DNA from 4 places in the Pseudomonas sp. 86_A genome. Region 1 is predicted to be linked to each of the others. Evidence: predicted binding sites of a transcription regulator. Region 1 holds the regulator's gene; each other region holds the start of a gene.
What was found. The regulator FliA, encoded in region 1, starts transcription of late flagellar genes. The targets are predictions, from matches to a motif close to CTAAAGTTTNNNNNNNNNNNGCCGNTAA.
Positions count from the first base shown of each region.

Region 2: J5M57_RS20665 (methyl-accepting chemotaxis protein) is a predicted target of FliA. The motif match lies at 2,172-2,199, and genes of this name have one in related genera.
Region 3: J5M57_RS21930 (methyl-accepting chemotaxis protein) is a predicted target of FliA. The motif match lies at 2,209-2,236, and genes of this name have one in related genera.
Region 4: J5M57_RS08045 (methyl-accepting chemotaxis protein) is a predicted target of FliA. The motif match lies at 3,147-3,174, and genes of this name have one in related genera.

Region 1 covers NZ_JAFGYS010000003.1:118,630-123,269, forward strand. The annotation lists gene J5M57_RS06130 (protein phosphatase CheZ) at 1-453, opposite strand, end outside; gene J5M57_RS06135 (chemotaxis response regulator CheY) at 472-843, opposite strand; gene fliA (RNA polymerase sigma factor FliA) at 1,011-1,751, opposite strand; gene fleN (flagellar synthesis regulator FleN) at 1,748-2,578, opposite strand; gene flhF (flagellar biosynthesis protein FlhF) at 2,692-4,032, opposite strand; gene flhA (flagellar biosynthesis protein FlhA) at 4,044-4,640, opposite strand, start outside.
Region 2 covers NZ_JAFGYS010000013.1:173,587-178,226, reverse strand. The annotation lists gene J5M57_RS20680 (TonB-dependent receptor) at 1-642, shown strand, start outside; gene J5M57_RS20675 (biliverdin-producing heme oxygenase) at 756-1,352, shown strand; gene J5M57_RS20670 (YbaN family protein) at 1,518-1,913, shown strand; gene J5M57_RS20665 (methyl-accepting chemotaxis protein) at 2,280-4,418, shown strand; gene J5M57_RS20660 (CoA transferase) at 4,590-4,640, shown strand, end outside.
Region 3 covers NZ_JAFGYS010000014.1:207,368-212,007, forward strand. The annotation lists gene J5M57_RS21910 (twin-arginine translocase TatA/TatE family subunit) at 1-89, shown strand, start outside; gene tatB (Sec-independent protein translocase protein TatB) at 99-551, shown strand; gene tatC (twin-arginine translocase subunit TatC) at 548-1,339, shown strand; gene J5M57_RS21925 (16S rRNA (uracil(1498)-N(3))-methyltransferase) at 1,336-2,043, shown strand; gene J5M57_RS21930 (methyl-accepting chemotaxis protein) at 2,283-4,199, shown strand; gene J5M57_RS21935 (amino acid ABC transporter ATP-binding protein) at 4,358-4,640, opposite strand, start outside.
Region 4 covers NZ_JAFGYS010000004.1:153,007-157,646, forward strand. The annotation lists gene J5M57_RS08035 (YqaA family protein) at 1-279, opposite strand, end outside; gene J5M57_RS08040 (DUF411 domain-containing protein) at 279-725, opposite strand; gene J5M57_RS08045 (methyl-accepting chemotaxis protein) at 1,088-3,079, opposite strand; gene J5M57_RS08050 (hypothetical protein) at 3,459-3,986, shown strand; gene J5M57_RS08055 (GNAT family N-acetyltransferase) at 4,029-4,640, opposite strand, start outside.

The DNA of each region.
Region 1 (4,640 bases):
AAAACCGTCGACCCGGCGCGCCAGTTCGCGGAACTCTTCAGCCCCGACCTCACGGCGCATGAAACGGCCCCAATCGGTGCTCAGGGCCTGGGCTTCTTCAGCCAGGCCATTGACCACCGGGGTAGCGCTTTCCACCAGATCCATGGTGCGGTTGGCCGCGGCTTCGGTCAGCTTGACCACATAGCCCAGGCGTTCGGTGGCGTCGGTGATTTGCGACACTTCCTCGGCCTGCGGCATGTGCGGATCGATCTGGAAGTTGACGATCGCACTGTGCAGTTCGCGTGTGAGCTTGCCCACTTCCTGATACAGGCCGCGGTCACGGGTCTGATTGAGCTCATGGATCAGTTGCACAGCGTCGCCGAACCTGCCTTTTTCAAGGCTCTCGACCAGTTCGACCGCGTGTTTTTTCAGGGTCGATTCGAAATCGCCCTGTGAAGATTCTTTATGCTCCATAGCTCCCCCGCGCGTTCATCAGCCGATGCGTTCGAAAATCTTCTCGATTTTTTCTTTCAGCGCCTGAGCCGTGAAAGGTTTGACCACGTAGCCGTTTACACCGGCCTGGGCCGCTTCGATGATCTGCTCGCGCTTGGCTTCTGCCGTCACCATCAGCACCGGCAGGTGCTTGAGTTTTTCATCGGCACGCACGTGGCGCAGCAGGTCGATACCGGTCATGCCCGGCATGTTCCAGTCCGTTACCAGAAAGTCGATGCTTCCGCTGTTGAGCACCGGAATGGCAGTGGTGCCATCGTCGGCCTCGACGGTGTTGGTGAACCCCAGATCACGCAGCAGGTTCTTGATGATCCGCCGCATCGTTGAGAAGTCATCAACGATGAGGATTTTCATGTTCTTGTCCAATTCGACCTCCAAGCAGTCTTAAACGCGCCCAGCACCTGGACGCGCCATTTCAATCAATCCGGCAAAGCACTCGATGACTGTCTGGAGCACAACAGAGCAAGACCGGTGCCGTTCATCACCGCACCAGCCTCGTTCGCAGTGTCCCCACACTGCCTTCAGCGCGCTCGCCACTCCCCCAAACGCCCCCGCAAGCGGGCCGCGCACTGGCTGTGTAACTGGCTGACCCGCGATTCACTGACGCCAAGGACTTCACCGATTTCCTTGAGGTTCAGCTCTTCGTCGTAGTACAGCGCCAACACCAGTCGCTCACGCTCCGGCAAATTGGCAATCGCGTCCGCCAGCGCTGCCTGGAAGCGTTCATCTTCCAGATCGCGTGACGGCTCAAGATGAGCACTGGCGCCATCCTCGTGCAGCCCTTCGTGTTCGCCGTCCTGCAACAGGTCGTCGAAACTGAACAGCCGGCTGCCCAGCGTGTCATTCAAAATCCCGTAGTAATCGTCGAGACTCAATTGGAGTTCGGCCGCAACTTCGTGATCTTTAGCATCACGGCCGGTTTTAGCTTCAATTGAGCGAATTGCGTCGCTGACCATACGGGTGTTGCGGTGAACCGAGCGTGGTGCCCAATCCCCTTTGCGCACTTCGTCGAGCATCGCGCCGCGGATTCGAATGCCCGCGTACGTTTCGAAACTGGCGCCCTTGCTGGCGTCATATTTGGTCGAAACTTCAAGCAGACCGATCATCCCGGCCTGAATCAGATCCTCGACCTGCACACTCGCCGGCAAGCGCGCCAGCAAGTGATAGGCAATGCGCTTGACCAGTGGCGCGTAACGCTCGATCAACTCGTACTGCGCGTCACGTGCCGACTTCTTGTAGTAGTTCATACCGCTCGCGGTCATAACACAGGCCCTGCTGTTTGCTGCACGAGGCGCTCGACGAAAAACTCCAGGTGACCGCGCGGGTTGGCAGGCAGCGGCCAGGTATCGACCTTCTGCGCGATCGCCTTGAACGCCAGCGCGCACTTGGAACGCGGGAAGGCTTCATAGACCGCTCGCTGCTTCTGCACTGCCTTGCGCACGCTTTCGTCGTACGGCACCGCGCCGACGTATTGTAAGGCGACGTCGAGGAAACGATCCGTGACCTTGGTCAACTTGGCGAACAGGTTGCGCCCTTCCTGCGGGCTCTGCGCCATGTTGGCGAGGACGCGGAAGCGGTTCATGCCATAGTCGCGGTTGAGCAGTTTGATCAGCGCGTAGGCGTCGGTGATCGAGGTCGGCTCGTCGCAGACCACCAGCAACACTTCCTGCGCTGCGCGAACGAAACTGACTACCGAGTCACCAATACCCGCAGCGGTATCAATCACCAGCACATCGAGGTTGTCGCCGATGTCGCTGAAGGCCTGAATCAGACCGGCGTGTTGCGCCGGGCTCAGATGAACCATGCTTTGCGTGCCGGACGCGGCCGGCACGATGCGGATCCCGCCGGGACCCTGCAACAGCACGTCGCGCAGCTCGCAGCGGCCTTCGATCACGTCGGCCAGTGTACGTTTGGGGGTCAGTCCCAGCAGAACGTCAACGTTCGCCAGCCCCAGGTCGGCGTCCAGCAGCATGACCCGACGGCCAAGCTCTGCCAGCGCCAGAGACAAGTTCACTGACACGTTAGTCTTGCCGACGCCACCTTTGCCGCCGGTCACCGCGATCACCTGTACGGGATGCATGCTGCCCATGTTATTTCTTTACCTTGTCTTGCATAGACGGAGGCCACATTACTGGCTGCGCGTTCTCAACCGGAACAATGCATGGCAGACCATCGATGTAGGTACAAAAACTGTTCATTACCTCAGCCAACCTGCTTGGTCGGGCTGTGGTAGATATCAGCGAACATGTCAGCCATGGCTTCTTCGCTGGGTTCTTCCTGCATTTGCACGCTGACGGCGCGGCTGACCAGTTGATGACGCCGCGGCAGATGCAGATCATCCGGAATCCGTGGGCCATCGGTCAGGTACGCGACCGGCAATTCATGACTGATCGCCAGGCTCAACACTTCGCCAAGGCTGGCCGTCTCATCCAGTTTAGTCAGGATGCAGCCGGCAAGCCCGCAACGCTTATAACTGTGATAAGCGGCGGTTAGAACCTGTTTCTGGCTGGTGGTTGCCAGAACCAGATAATTTTTTGAACGGATGCCACGCCCGGCCAGGCTTTCCAGCTGCATGCGCAGTGCCGGATCGCTGGCCTGCAGGCCGGCGGTATCGATCAGCACCACGCGTTTGCGCAGCAACGGATCCAGCGCCTGCACCAGCGACTGGCCCGGATCAACGTGGGTCACCGGCACATTGAGAATCCGCCCCAGGGTCTTGAGTTGTTCCTGCGCGCCGATGCGGAAGCTGTCCATGCTGACCAGCGCGACATTCTGCGCGCCGTACTTGAGCACGTAGCGCGCGGCGAGCTTGGCCAGGGTGGTGGTCTTGCCCATGCCGGCCGGGCCGACCATGGCAATGATACCGCCCTCTTCCAGCGGCTCGACTTCCGGTACGGAAATCATCCGCGCCAGGTGCGCGAGCAGCATGCGCCAGGCCTGACGCGGTTCTTCGATGTCAGTGATCATCGCCAGCAGGTCGCGCGACAACGGGCCGGACAGGCCGATACGTTGCAGACGGCGATACAGGTTGGCTTGCGCCGGACGACTGCCCTGCAGTTGATTCCAGGCCAGGGTGCCGAGTTGCACTTCCATCAGCTCGCGCAGGCTGTTGAGTTCGAAACGCATCGAGTCCAGTGCACGCGGATCGACACCGCCGGACGCCTGTGCAGGTGCCGGGGCCGGACGCGCCGGGGCGGCGTAAGTCGGTTCGCTCAGCGGCTCGGCAGCGGTCAGCGGCAGGCCGGCCGTCAACGGCAGCCCGGCGAAGATCTGGCGATTGCTATTGCCATCGGCTTCGCCACGCAGGCTCAGCTCGGCCTGGGCGGTGACGATGCGCGACTGGGTCTTGCGCAGCTCATCTTCGAGTTCCATGTTCGGTACCCGTGGCGCCAGCGCCGACAATTTGTAATCCAGTGCCGCCGTCAACTCGACACCGCCGGCAATGCGGCGGTTGCCAATGATGGCGGCATCAGCGCCCAGCTCATCACGAACCAGCTTCATGGCCTGACGCATATCGGCGGCAAAGAAACGCTTAACTTGCATAAACCACTACCTCAGCCGTTGGGCCCTACTGTCGCAACGATGGTCACTTGCTTGTTGTCCGGTATTTCCTGGTAGGCCAGCACGTGCAGCCCTGGGACGGCGAGGCGGCCAAAGCGCGAGAGCATCGCGCGGATCGGGCCTGCTACCAACAGGATCACCGGCTGACCTTGCATTTCCTGACGCTGCGCCGCTTCGATGAGCGAACGCTGCAGCTTCTCGGCCATGCTTGGCTCCAGCAGAACGCCCTCTTCCGAGCCTTGTCCTGCCTTCTGCAGACTATTGAGCAATATTTGTTCCAACCTTGGTTCCAAGGTGATCACAGGCAGCTCGGAGTCAGTGCCTACAATGCTTTGGACGATGGCGCGGGATACGCCGACGCGTACGGCGGCCACCAACGCGGCGGTATCTTGACTCTTGGCGGCGTTGTTGGCGATCGCTTCGGCAATGCTGCGGATATCGCGCACCGGCACGTGTTCGGCCAGCAGCGCCTGCAGCACTTTGAGCAACTGCGACAGCGAGACCACACCCGGCACCAGCTCTTCAGCCAGTTTCGGCGAGCTTTTGGCCAACAATTGCATGAGTTGCTGCACTTCTTCGTGGCCGATCAG
Region 2 (4,640 bases), on a different contig from region 1:
ACCGGTCTGCGTGGTCAATTTGCAGCGGGCACGTTCGACGTCGCGGTGTTCTACAACAAGTACCGTGATTTCATCGATGAGAACGCCATCACCCCCGGCTACACCGAGACCACGTTCCAGAGCAACAACATCAAACACGCCACCATCAAAGGTGTTGAGCTCAAAGGTCGCCTGAACCTCGACACCTTTGGCGCGCCGACCGGCCTCTACACCCAAGGCTCGATGGCGTACCTGTACGGGCGCAACGACGACAGCGGCCAGCCACTGAACAGCGTCAATCCGCTGACCGGCGTGTTCGGTCTCGGTTATGACCAGGACAACTACGGTGCGCTGCTGAGCTGGACGCTGGTCAAGCGCAAGGATCGTGTCGACAGCACTCAGTTCAAGACACCGGACGGCACCAGCACCCAGTTCAAGACGCCGGGATATGGCGTGCTCGACCTGGCCGGCTTCTACAAAGTCACCGACGACGTGACCGTCAATGCCGGCCTCTACAACCTGACCGACAAGAAGTACTGGCAGTGGGATGACGTGCGCGGTTACGACAGCGTCGGCGAAGCCTCGGTGACGCAACCGGCCAACCTTGATCGCCTGACCCAGCCGGGCCGCAACTTCGCGATCAATCTGGTCTGGGACATCTGATCCGCACGGCCCTACGACGCGCGCATTGATCAGCGCGTCGCGGGGCTTTTTTTACGGTTCGGCACCTGCCCGTTCGTCTCGTTATCAAGCGCCTCTTTTATCAAGGACCTCTCATGACCACTTCGGAAAAAGCCCTGCGTTCACAACGCCTGAACCAGATCACTCACGAGCCGCACAGCAAGCTCGACGCCCTGGTCAAGGCTCACGCGCCGTTCGAAACCCGCGCCAGTTTTGCGCGCTTCGTCGTCGCGCAATATCTGTTTCAGTCGGAACTGGTCGACCTCTATAACAACGCCGAACTGACAGCCATCGTCCCGGACCTGCCGGCCCGCTGCCGCGCTGCAGCGGCCAAGGCTGACCTGGCGGACCTGGACACTGAAGTCCCGGCCCCCGTTGCTGGCGCCGTGAAGAATCCGGGCAAGGCCCGTGCTTTGGGCTGGCTGTTCGTCTCCGAAGGCTCGAAGCTTGGCGCAGCGTTCCTGATCAAGCGCGCCGTAGCGCTGGAACTGAGCGAAACCTTCGGCGCCCGGCACCTGGGCGAGCCCGAGGGCGGTCGTGCCGAAGGCTGGAAAAGCTTCGTGCGCACCCTCGACTCGCTGCAATTCACGGCCGAAGAGGAAGCCGAAGTCGAGCAAGGCGCGCTGGATGCATTCAACCGCTTCACTGTGCTGCTGGAACAGGCTTACGCCACCGAAGCCGAGCCGGCCTGATCCAGCACAAATCCCCTTGTAGGAGTGAGCCTGCTCGCGATGGCGGTGTATCAGTCGACATTGATGTTGAATGACCGGACGCCATCGCGAGCAGGCTCACTCCTACAGGGGAACTGTGTAAGCCTGTAAGATCCCGATTCCGCTTCAGAAGCCACCGCTGAACCCATGCCGCAACCAGCCTCCTCCAAACTCGCCCGTCTGCTGTTCGGCCTGCTGGCCTACGTCAGCCTCGGCATCGGCCTGATTGCCATCGTCGTGCCAGGCTTGCCGACCACCGAGTTCATCCTGCTCGCCGCCTGGGCCGCCACGCGTAGCTCGCCACGCCTGAGCGCCTGGCTGGAAAACCATCGGCTGTTCGGACCGATCCTGAGCAACTGGCGCAACGGCAAGATCATCGCGCGCAAGGCCAAGGTCAGCGCCACGATCAGCATGCTGCTGTGTGCGACGCTGATGCTGGTGATGCTTGATCACGGCTGGCCGGTGTACCTGGCGATTGCCGGCATGACCCTGGGCAACCTGTGGATCTGGTCGCGCCCGGAAGCCATCACCTCCTCTTCCTGACTTCACAGCCCCTCTGTGGCGAGGGAGCTTGCTCCCGCTCGGCGGCAAAACCGTCGCAAAACCTTTGCACAGGGTGACTCGACAAGAATGCAGCGGAGCGCTTCGCACTCCAGCGGGAGCAAGCTCCCTCGCCACAAAAGCCTCATCACCCCACAAGCACTCCGTCATTCATCAGGCTGAAACTTCCCTGTAATTAATCGCCTTTTCAGCACAATCCCCTGCGCAAACGTTTAGCGCTGACCGTTCGTCGGCAAGGGCCTCATGCGCCCTCGCCCGGCGCCGATGAGCATTGAATGGCGCTGAATGGATTTGGCGAACCGGTTACTCCGCCCGGGCCAACCGCTCATTCATTCACGAGATCGCCCCATGTTCGACTCTCTCTCCATTCGCCTGAAAATCGTCCTGCTCTCCGGTCTGTGCCTGCTCGGTGTGGTTGCGCTGATCGTCGGCATGAACATTTACCAGACCAACCAGAACGACGAACTGGTCAGCGACTCGAGCAACAAGCTGCTCACCGCCAGTGTGCAGAACCTGTTGCAAGCCAAGGCAGCCGAGCAGGCGGTGCGGGTGCAGAAGACGTTTGGCGAAAGCCTGACGGTGATCACCGCCCTGGCCGATCAGATCAAGGACATGCGCGTGATGGCCGCCAAGCGTTCGCTGGACGCTGGCGCCCTGCGTGAAGAGTTGAACCTGAGCCTGAAAACCGCGTTCGAGCGCAACGACAAGGTGCTCGGCATCTGGCTCGCCTTCGAACCCAACGGCCTCGATGGCAAGGACAGCGAATTCGTCAACGATGCCGCGCGCCAGTCCAACGAAGCCGGGCGTTTTGCGACGTATTGGAGCCGCGCTGCCGGTTCTGCGCTGAACACAATCATGGTCGAAGAAGACATGACCAAGACCACCCTCAGCCTCAGCGGCACGCCGTACAACAGCTGGTACACCTGCCCTCGCGACAACAAGCGCACCTGCCTGCTCGACCCGTATGCCGACACTGTGGGCACCAAGGAAATGTTGATGACCACCATTTCCGTGCCGCTGATCGTCGACGGCAAGGCCATCGGCGTGGTCGGTGTCGACATCGCCCTTGATGCCCTGCAAGCGGCGGCCGTGGAGTCCCAGCGCAACCTGTTCAACAACGCCGGGCACATGCTGATTGTTTCCGGCAGCGGCGTGCTCGGTGCCGACAGTTCCGATGCGACCAAGGTCGGCAAAAAGATCACGGACACCCTTGGCGCCGACGGCAAAGACCTGCTGCAACTGGTCAGCAGCGGCACGCCGAAGATTCTCGAACAGGGCGACTTGATTCGCGCCGTGTATCCGGTCGATCCGATTGGCAACTCACGGGCCTGGGGCGTGGTCATCGACCTGCCGAAACAGGTGCTGCTGGCCGATTCGGTCAAGCTGCAAGCGGTGCTCGACGATGCTCAGGAAACCGGCGTGTTTACCGCATTGGCAGTGGCAGTGGTGGCCGGTCTGATTGGCCTGCTGCTGATCTGGCTCACCGCTTCCGGCGTCACGCGCCCGATCAACAGCGTTGCCGAGATGCTGAAAAACATTGCCAGCGGTGAAGGCGATCTGACCCAGCGCCTGAACTACAGCAAGCAGGATGAACTGGGCGAACTGGTGAACTGGTTCAACCGCTTCCTCGACAAGCTGCAACCGACCATCGCCCAGATCAAGCAGAGTATCACCGAGGCCCGTGGCACCGCCGACCAGTCTTCGGAAATCGCCCGCCAGACCAGCGAAGGCATGCAGGTGCAGTTCCGCGAAATCGACCAGGTCGCCACCGCGTCCAACGAAATGAGCGCTACCGCCCACGACGTCGCCAACAGTGCCTCGAACGCGGCCAACGCGGCCAAGGGCGCCGATCAGTCGGCCAAGGACGGCATGTCGATCATCGAACGCAGCACCCGCGACATCAATCAACTGGCCGACGAAGTCAGCAAAGCGGTGACCGAAGTCGAAGCGCTGGCAGTCAACAGCGAGCAGATCGGCTCGGTGCTGGAAGTGATCCGCAGCATCGCCGAACAGACCAACCTGCTGGCCCTCAACGCCGCCATCGAAGCGGCCCGCGCCGGTGAGAGCGGGCGTGGTTTCGCGGTGGTCGCCGATGAAGTGCGCAACCTCGCCAAGCGCACCCAGGATTCGGTGGAAGAAATCCGCATCGTCATCGAGCGCATCCAGACCGGCACCCGAGGCGTAGTCGCGACCATGCATTCGAGCCAGACCCAGGCCCACAACAACGCCGGGCAGATCCGTCAGGCGGTGGATGCGCTGGGCAAGATCAGCGATGCGGTGACGGTGATCAGCGACATGAACCTGCAGATCGCCAGCGCCGCCGAACAGCAAAGCGCCGTGGCCGAAGAGGTCAACCGCAACGTCTCGGCGATTCGCACCGTGACTGAAACCCTGACCGAGCAAGCCACCGAGTCGGCGGCGATCAGCAGCCAGCTCAATGCCTTGGCCAGCCAGCAGATGAAATTGATGGATCAGTTCCGCGTATAACGCCACGCAGTTCCCCTGTAGGAGTGAGCCTGCTCGCGATAGCGGTGAATCAGTTAACCGATGCATCAACTGATACGACGCAATCGCGAGCAGGCTCACTCCTACAATTGAGTTTCATCTGGCCCAAGATTCTTTTGCACTATCATCGCCCTCTCTCCCGGAGGGCCTTCGATGACTGATTTACTCACGTCCATTCAAGCCGCACTCGGCTTGCCCCACACG
Region 3 (4,640 bases), on a different contig from region 1:
AGCCGCAAGCCACCGCTCAGGCCAACCCGCCGCACACCATCGACGTGCAGGCGCAAAAAGTCGAAGAGCCGATCCGCAAAGACGTGTGAGACTGACTAATGTTTGGTATCAGCTTCTCTGAACTGCTGCTCGTCGGCCTCGTTGCCCTGCTGGTGCTGGGCCCCGAGCGTCTGCCGGGCGCTGCGCGCACCGCCGGCCTGTGGGTCGGTCGGCTGAAGCGCAGCTTCAACGCGATCAAACAGGAAGTTGAACGTGAAATCGGTGCCGACGAAATCCGTCGGCAACTGCACAACGAGCACATTCTGTCGCTGGAACAAGAGGCGCGGAAGATCTTCAATCCGGTTCAGCAAGAGCCAACGCCGGTTGAGCATGTGGGCGAGCAGACGATTCACTCCCCTGCCGCAGTCGCTCCGGTGACACCTGCACCCGTGGCCACACAGGCAGAAGCGGTGCCCGCTGCAGCAGAAACCTCGGTTGAACACGTAGCCCCAACCGCCGCGCCGATCACACCTGCGCCTCACGACACCACTTTGCCGCCGCGAGCCCCATGAGCGATCTCCCCGAAAACGACCAGCACATGCCGCTGGTTTCGCACCTCACCGAGTTGCGCACCCGTCTGCTGCGTTGTGTGGCGGCGATCTTCATCATCTTCGCCGGGTTGTTTGCCTTCACCCAGCAGATCTACACCTTCGTCTCGACGCCGCTGCGCCAGTACCTGCCGGTCGGTGCGACGATGATTGCCACCGACGTTTCGTCGCCGTTCCTGACGCCGCTGAAGCTGACGATGATGGTCTCGCTGTTTCTCGCGATCCCGGTGATCCTGCATCAGATCTGGGGCTTCATCGCACCGGGCCTGTACAAACATGAAAAGCGCATTGCGGTGCCGTTGCTGGTTTCCAGCATCCTGCTGTTCTACACCGGCATGGCATTCGCCTACTACTTCGTGTTCCCGCTGATCTTCAAATTCTTCGCCGCTGCCACCCCGGCCGGGGTGGAAATGATGACCGACATCGCCAGCTACCTCGATTTCGTGATGACGCTGTTCTTCGCCTTCGGCGTCGCGTTCGAGATCCCGGTGGCCGTGGTGCTGCTGGTGTGGATCGGCGTGGTCGACGTCAAATACCTGAAGAAGATCCGCCCGTACGTGATCATCGGCTGCTTCGTGGTCGGCATGATCCTGACCCCGCCGGACATCTTCTCGCAGACCCTGCTGGCCGTGCCGATGTGGATGCTGTTTGAAATCGGCATTCTGTTCGGTGGTTTGATCAGCAAGCGCGAACGTCCGGACGAGACGCCGGCCGACGATCACAACGACCAGCCGCCAGCGACCCAGGCATGAACCTGCTGTTGCTCGAAGAGGCCGACTTCATCGCGGCCGACCGCGTCGTGCTGCGTGATCGGCGCCTGACCCACATGCAGGAAGTGCATCGCTCGGAAGTCGGTGACAGCCTGCGGGTCGGGCGCATCAATGGCTTGATGGGCTCGGCCGAACTGCTGCGCCTTGAGGCCGGGGAAGCGGAACTGCGCGTCAGCCTCGATCAGTCACCACCGGCCAAGCTGCCGCTGACCCTGGTGCTGGCCCTGCTGCGCCCGAAGATGCTGCGGCGGGTGTTCCAGACCGTGGCGACCATGGGCGTGTCGAAGGTGATTCTGGTCAACAGCTACCGAGTCGAGAAGAGCTTTTGGCAGACGCCGTTTCTGGAGCCGGAAGCGATTCGCGAGAATCTGATCCTCGGCCTCGAACAGGCTCGCGATACCGTACTGCCGGAAATCATCATCGAGAAGCGCTTCAAGCCGTTCGTCGAAGACCGCCTGCCAGCGATCACCGAAGGCACCCTCGGCCTGGTCGGCCATCCCGGCAACTACCCGCCGTGCCCGCGCGCGCTGAGCGAACCGGTGACGCTGGCGATCGGCCCTGAAGGCGGCTGGATCCCCTACGAAATCGACCTGCTGGGCAAATCCGGCCTGCAACCGGTGCAACTGGGCGAACGCATCCTGCGCGTCGAAACCGCCGTCACAGCCCTCCTCGCCCGACTGTTCTAAAAGTACACACGCACCACTGTGGCGAGGGAGCTTGCTCCCGCTTGGGCGCGAAGCGACCATTGCTCTTCCTTCAGATGAAAATGTGTTTGCCAGTTGTGCGACGGCTGCGCCGCCGGGCGGGAGCAAGCTCCCTCGCCAATGTCGCTGCGTTCCAGACAAATCGGGTTACAGATTGCCATGAGCCCGCCGATACAGTCCCCATAAGTCCAATTAGTGAGTGGTCCGAGGGGAGTCGTCGCATGTACCATTGGTTAGCCGAGAATCTTGGAAACGTCAGCGTCAAACGCAAGCTGGGAATCGGTTTCGGCCTGGTGCTGTTGCTCACCCTGCTGATCACCTTCACCGGGTGGACCGGCATGGGCGGCATCATCAGCCGTGGCGACAAGCTGGGTTTCATCTCCAGCCTCAACGAGCTGACCAAGGACCTGCGCCTGGCACGCCTGGACTATGAAATGCGTCGCGGCGAACAAGGCCCGGGCGCGGTCAACGAGCTGCTGAGCAAACTCGACAGCGGCCTGCAAACCGCGCGCGGCCTGATCGAACAACCAGCCGACGCCGCCAGGGTCGAGCAACAGTTGGCCGCCGTCGCCGAATACAAGCGCGCCTTCGCCGACATGGTGCAGGCCGGGGCCAATCGCGAAGACGCCCGCAGCAAACTCGGCGCCACCGCCGACAACGCCGTGGCCAAAGTCGCCGAGGTGGAGAAATCCATGCTCCAGAGCGACAGCGTGGCGCAGTTCAACGCGGTGATCGACCTCAGCAAACTGATCCAGCAAGCGCGCTTCCAGGTGCGTGGCTACACCTACAGCGGCAAGACTGAAGCCGAGCAGCCAGCGCTCGACGCCATCGACAATGCCCTGAAGAACCTCGAAACCCTGCCGGCCAAACTGCCTGAGCAACACATCGCCAACCTGCAACAGGCCACCGATTCGCTCAAGGCTTATCGCGCGGCGGTCAGCCAGTTCCGCGACTCGCAGGTCGCCAGTGGAAAAGCCCTGGCCCGCATGTCGACCCAGGGCGACATCCTGCTCGACGTCAGCAAGCAGCTCACCGAATCGCAGACCGTGGTGCGCGACACCGATGCCGCGCATGCCAAGAACATGCTGATCATCGCCACCCTGCTGGCCGTGGCCTTCGGCTTGCTGGCCGCCTGGGCGATCACCCGGCAGATCATCATTCCGCTGAACCAGACCCTGAAAGTCGCCGAACGCGTGGCTGCCGGCGACCTGACCCACAATCTGGTCTCGCAACGCCGCGACGAACTCGGCCAGTTGCAGCGCTCGATGCAGAGCATGACTCAAGGCCTGCGCGACCTGATCGGCGGCATCAGCGACGGCGTGACGCAGATCGCCAGCGCCGCCGAAGAGCTGTCGGCGGTCACCGAGCAGACCAGCGCCGGGGTCAACAACCAAAAGATCGAGACCGATCAAGTCGCCACCGCCATGAACGAAATGGCCGCCACCGTGCAGGAAGTGGCGCGCAACGCCGAAGAGGCTTCCGAAGCCGCCGTGGCTGCCGATCAACAGGCCCGCGAGGGCGACAAGGTGGTCGGTGAAGCGATCGCGCAGATCGAGCGTCTGGCGGTCGAAGTCGGCCACTCCACCGAAGCCATGGGCGAGCTCAAGCGCGAAAGCGACAAGATCGGCAGCGTGCTCGACGTGATCAAGTCGGTGGCCCAGCAAACCAACCTGCTGGCCCTCAACGCCGCCATCGAAGCGGCCCGTGCCGGTGAAGCCGGCCGTGGTTTCGCGGTGGTCGCCGACGAAGTCCGCAGCCTCGCCCAGCGCACGCAGAAGTCCACCGAAGAGATCGAAGAGCTGATCGTCGGCCTGCAGAACGGCACCCAGCAAGTGGCGACGATCATGGATAACAGCCGCAGCTTGACCGACAGCAGTGTGGAACTGACCCGCCGTGCCGGTGGCTCACTGGAAAGCATCACCCGCACCGTGTCGGCGATTCAGGCGATGAACCAGCAGATTGCGGCGGCTGCCGAGCAGCAGAGCGCGGTGGCGGAAGAGATTAACCGTAGCGTGTTGAACGTGCGCGATGTGTCGGATCAGACGTCGGCGGCGAGTGAAGAAACGTCAGCGTCGAGTGTTGAGCTAGCGCGGCTGGGCACGCATCTGCAGATGCTGGTGGGACGCTTCAAGGTCTAAGCAGCATTGAAAAACTACTGTGGCGAGGGAGCTTGCTCCCGCTCGGCGGCGAAGCCTTCCTAAATCCAGGCAATCGGAGTCCGTCTGACGCAATTCGATTGAATGGTTCGGGGGCTGCTTCGCAGCCCAGCGGGAGCAAGCTCCCTCGCCACATGGGATTACAGAACCTGACGCAGGAAAGCCTGAGCCCGCGGATCCTTCGGTGCATCAAAGAACTCCGCCGGCGACGCATCTTCCAGCAATTTACCGTGATCGAAGAACAACACCCGATCCGCCACTTCCCGGGCGAAGCCCATCTCGTGGGTCACGCAGACCATGGTCATGCCTTCCACGGCCAGGTTCTTCATCACGTCCAGCACCTCACCGACCATTTCCGGGTCGAGGGCCGAAGTCGGCTCGTCGAACAGCATCACTTTCGGGTCCATTGCCAGCGCCCGGGCA
Region 4 (4,640 bases), on a different contig from region 1:
TGACCAGTGACCGTAACGCTCATAGTGCTTGCGCGCGCTGGCCATGTGCTTCGCGCTGACGGGAAACCAGCGCCGATCCTGAAAGCGTTCGATGCCGCGTCCCAGCCACCAGTTGACCAGCGAACCCAGCACATTGCCCAGCGTCGCCACGGCCAGCAGCCCCCACAACCAGTAGCGGTCGCTGACGATCAGGCCGACCAGCAGCGCTTCGGATTGCAGCGGCAAGAGTGTCGCCGCGCCGAACGCCGCCGCGAACAGCCCGACGTAACCGGCGGCCATCAGTGAGCCGGGTAGTCCGCCACCACCACGTCCGTGCCGTCCTTCTTCAGGCCGATCACTTGATAGGCATCGCTCATGCCGTCCATTTCCATCCCCGGCGAACCCATCGGCATGCCCGGTGCGGCCACGCCCAGCAGGTCGTCGCGTTTGCTCAGGGCCAGCACTTGTTCAGCCGGAACATGGCCCTCGACGAACTTGCCGTTGATCAGCGCGGTGTGGCACGAGCCCAGGCGCGGTGGCACGCCGTGTTGCTGCTTGAAACTGCTCATGTCGCTTTCGACGTGGTCTTCGACTTTAAAGCCGTTGGCTTCGAGGTGGCTGATCCATTTTTTGCAGCAGCCACAATTGGCGTCGCGATGGACTTCGATCGGGATCAGGTCGGCGGCCTGGGCCAGTGAGGACAGGAGCAAGGCGCCGAGGGCGGCCAGTCGCAAAGGATTTCGCATGAGGGGTTCTCGACTCGCAGACAAACCAGAGATGAACCTGTGGCTTGCCACAGGTGGGAGTTTCCAGGCGGCCATTTTGACCGGATTATCCTGCCCGGCATCAACGGAGTGTTTCAAGTTGATACAAAAAAGGCCGGCAGGATGATCGTCAATCAAGCCTGACAGCCTGCTGAGTGCGGCATTACAAATCTGTCAGGCAGAATGGAGATGCCTTCCGTGGCGAGGGAGCTTGCTCCCGCTCGGCTGCGTAGCAGTCGCCAATCGGTCAATTTCGGTGACCTGTCTATCGCGGTGTCAGCGTCGGGGCCGCTTCGCGACCCGGCGGGAGCAAGCTCCCTCTCCACATCAGGCTGCTGGGGCAATCAACGAACCTTGAACCGCCCCATGATCGCGCTGACCCGGCTGTTGGCTTCCAGCAACTGGCGGGTGTTGGTTTCGCTGGCCTGGCCGCTGTGCACCAGTTCTTCGACCATGTGGCGGATCTGCACCATGCTGCGGTTGATCTCTTCGGTCACCGCACTTTGCTGCTCGGCTGCTGTGGCGATCTGCGTGCTGAGGCTGTTGATGTGGCTGACCGAACCGGCCATTTCATCCAGCCCCGAAGTGACCCGGGCGGTGGCGTCGGCGGCGGACTGGCAACTGGCCTGGGTGTTTTCCATGGCGCTGACCGAGGAACTCACGCCCTGGGTCAGGCGGGTGAGCATTTCGTTGATTTCCGAGGTGCTGGCCTGGGTGCGGGCGGCGAGGGCGCGCACTTCATCGGCCACCACGGCGAACCCGCGACCTTGTTCCCCGGCACGGGCCGCTTCGATCGCGGCGTTGAGGGCCAGCAGGTTGGTCTGCCCGGCGATGGCGCCGATCACCCCGAGAATCTCGGTGATGCGTTGCGCGTCCTGCTGCATGTTCTCGACTTTCTGAGTGGCGCTGGCCACTTCATCGATCAACGCCACCACGCTGTTGGTCGCTTCACCCACCACCACCCGCGAACGGTCGGCGTTTTCATTGGCGCGTTGAGTGAACGCGGCGGTTTCAGCGGCGTTCTGCGCGACGCTGTCGGCGGTCGAACTCATTTCGGTGATGGCGGTGACGGTCTGGTCGGTTTCTGAAGCATGGCGCAACAGGATCTGGCTGGTGTGCGCCGAGGTGCGTTGCAGGTCGTCGAGGCTCGTCGCCATCGCGCCGGTGGCCTGGGTCACTTCACCGATCATGTTTTGCAAGTAGGCAATAAAGGTGTTGATCGAGTGGCCGATGGCCCCGAGTTCGTCCTCGGCACGGATGGTGATGCGTCGGGTCAGGTCGGCATCGCCGCTGGACAGCAAGTCGATGTTGGCTTTCAGCGCTTTCATCCGCGAAACCAGTTGGCGGATCGCATAGACCTGCAACAGCACCAGCAGGATCACCAGCGGAATCTGCAGCAGGCTCAGGGTGCTGAGCACGTCGTCACGCTGAGCGGTGAGCATCTTGGTCGGCAGGGCGGTCGCGAGGAACCACGGCGTGCCCTCGATCGGGCGCATGAAGAAGGTGCTGGCCTCGCCGTTGTTGTCGAACTCGACGCGTTGTGCCTGATCGCGATTCTGCAGGCCGGCCTTGACCTGGCTGGCGAAGGTCGAGCCGGCAGCCAGTTCGCTGATGTTCTTCAGCACGATCGGGCCGCTGATGCGCGAGCTGTTGCTGATGATCTTGCCGTCGGCTTCGACGATCAGCATTTCGGCGTTCAGGTCTTTTTCCTTGCGCGCCACCAGGTCGTTGAAGAAGCCCAGTGTTACGTCGATGGTCGATACGCCCCAGGCGCTGCCGTTTTTCTGGATCGCCATGGCGCAGTTGGTGCGTGGCTCGGCACTCGCGTCATCTTTATAGGCTGCTGCCCAGGCGCACTGGCCGCGCGGGGTCTGCATGCCGCCCTTGTACCAGCTCTGGTCGTAGTAGTTGGGCGCGGCGTCGCTGTTCCAGAAGGTGTTCACCGCCAGTTTGCCCGAGGCATCACGGTGCCAGAAGGTGCTGAATTTGTTGCGCCCGGCCTCACGCTGTCCCGGCAGCGGCCAGATCCCGCCGCCAAACACTTTCAGCTCGCCGTACTGGTCAACCAGCCCCGGCAATACCGTGTCGATGGCCGCGCTGTCGAGCAGGGGAATGGTCTGGGTGATGCTGCGCTGCTGCGATTGAACCTTGTTCAGCTCGCCCTGAATCTGCTCGGCGACTTCGGCGATGCGGTTGAGCACCACCTGCTCTTCGGTATGACGCAGCTTGGGCGCGACCAGTTGGCTGATACCGACCACGGTCAGTACCGACAGCAACAGGATGAACAGAACCAGAAACAGGGTGTAGCGAGCCTGAATGGTGCGGAATGCGGGCATGGATACCGGTCCTTGAGCTGCGATTTTTTATTGTGGAGTCGGGGAAAAGCGGCGGGGGTACACCAGCGTATCGTCGGCGCGCGGCGAAGCTTTAGGTACTTTCGTGCAACAAATCGCGGGGCTGACCAAAGGCAGGTATCGGCGTTGATACAAACCCTTCAATCGCCCTGTGCGGCGGCCTGAAAAATCTTCGATGGCGTTCACGCAATCAACCGTAGCTCCCACGACAGCACGCTTGTCATGATTTGTATCGAGAATGTACAGAAATTGTAAGCGACTGCACCAAAAGGGTTGGTGCCATTACTTGGCCGGTAGATACTCCCGGCATTCGAGTGGTCCACCAAGGACATTTCATGGTTTTTCTACAGGGAGTCTTCTCATGACGATCGGCATTGTCGGCGGCTGGGAGAGCAAGGCAGGGGTGCTGGTGCGCAATACCGGCGCGAAAAAGCAGGTGAATCAGAGCGTCAAGGTGCAGCAGATGCTGACCATGGTCGGCAACGACCCGAACGCGCTGAACACTGCGGAAATGGACAAGCAGGGCCTGCGCAAGAACATCAAGGGTTTTGATCCGTCGAATACCTCGGTCAAGCAACTGGGCAATCTGAGCGTTTTCCTGCGCAGCCGCGGCCTGATCTCCGAGATCACTTCCTTCACCTTGCTCAATGCCGGCGACAAGTTCGACCGTTTCGGCGTGACCAAGGACGTTGATGCCAAATTCAACGCGCTGGAGTATTTCGCCACCCAGCTCGACGCCATCCAGAGCAACGGCCTCAATGGCAACGCCTACGGCAAGAACCTGATCCCTGAATATAAAAAGGCGATCTACGTCCTGCAGAACCTGAAGACCTACGGTGAAGGCAACGCGCCAAAACCGGTAGATCAAGGCGTCAAGGCCAAGGCTTAAGCCGAACCTGTACGGCCCGCCCATCATTTGGGCGGGCCGTTTTCATTTCTGGTTCCGGTGCATTTCAGCGAGCGCCCGCGCCTGAGCCTGCAGGTGCTGCATGTGCGGGCAGTGCAAGGTCAGCGTGGCGGGCTGATAGCCGCGATGGAACAACGCCAGCCAGCCGTCGCTGCGGTCATCGGGGACAATCCCGGTGAAAGCGAAACCCACTGCAGCCAGATCTTCCGTTGCGTCGGCAAAGCCGTCGGCGAGTCGCAGGCGGATCGACGTCAGCCACTGCGCAGGCAATTGCCCTAACTGTTTGAGCAGGTTTTCATCCAGCGCCTTGAGTGTCACGTCGTAACGCCCCGAGGCATGTTCGAAGTGCACCTTCGGTCCCTTCCACGGCGGGGTTTTGTCAGCGATGCCAAATACGGTTTGCAGGTGCAGCATCAGCTCGCGACACGCCACGGGCCAGGCCAGCGCCGGCAGCGGGCGTCGATAGCCGTCAATGCTGCAATAACCGACAACGATGGTCTCGCGTCCGGAGCCGCCAAACGGTGAGGGCACGTAGTCCGGCAACAGCCCGCAGCTGTGAAACCCCAGCCCCGCGGCCATGCGCTGGGTGTACGGGTGCTGTGTCACCTGTTTGATCGTGACGCCCCGGTAATCGAG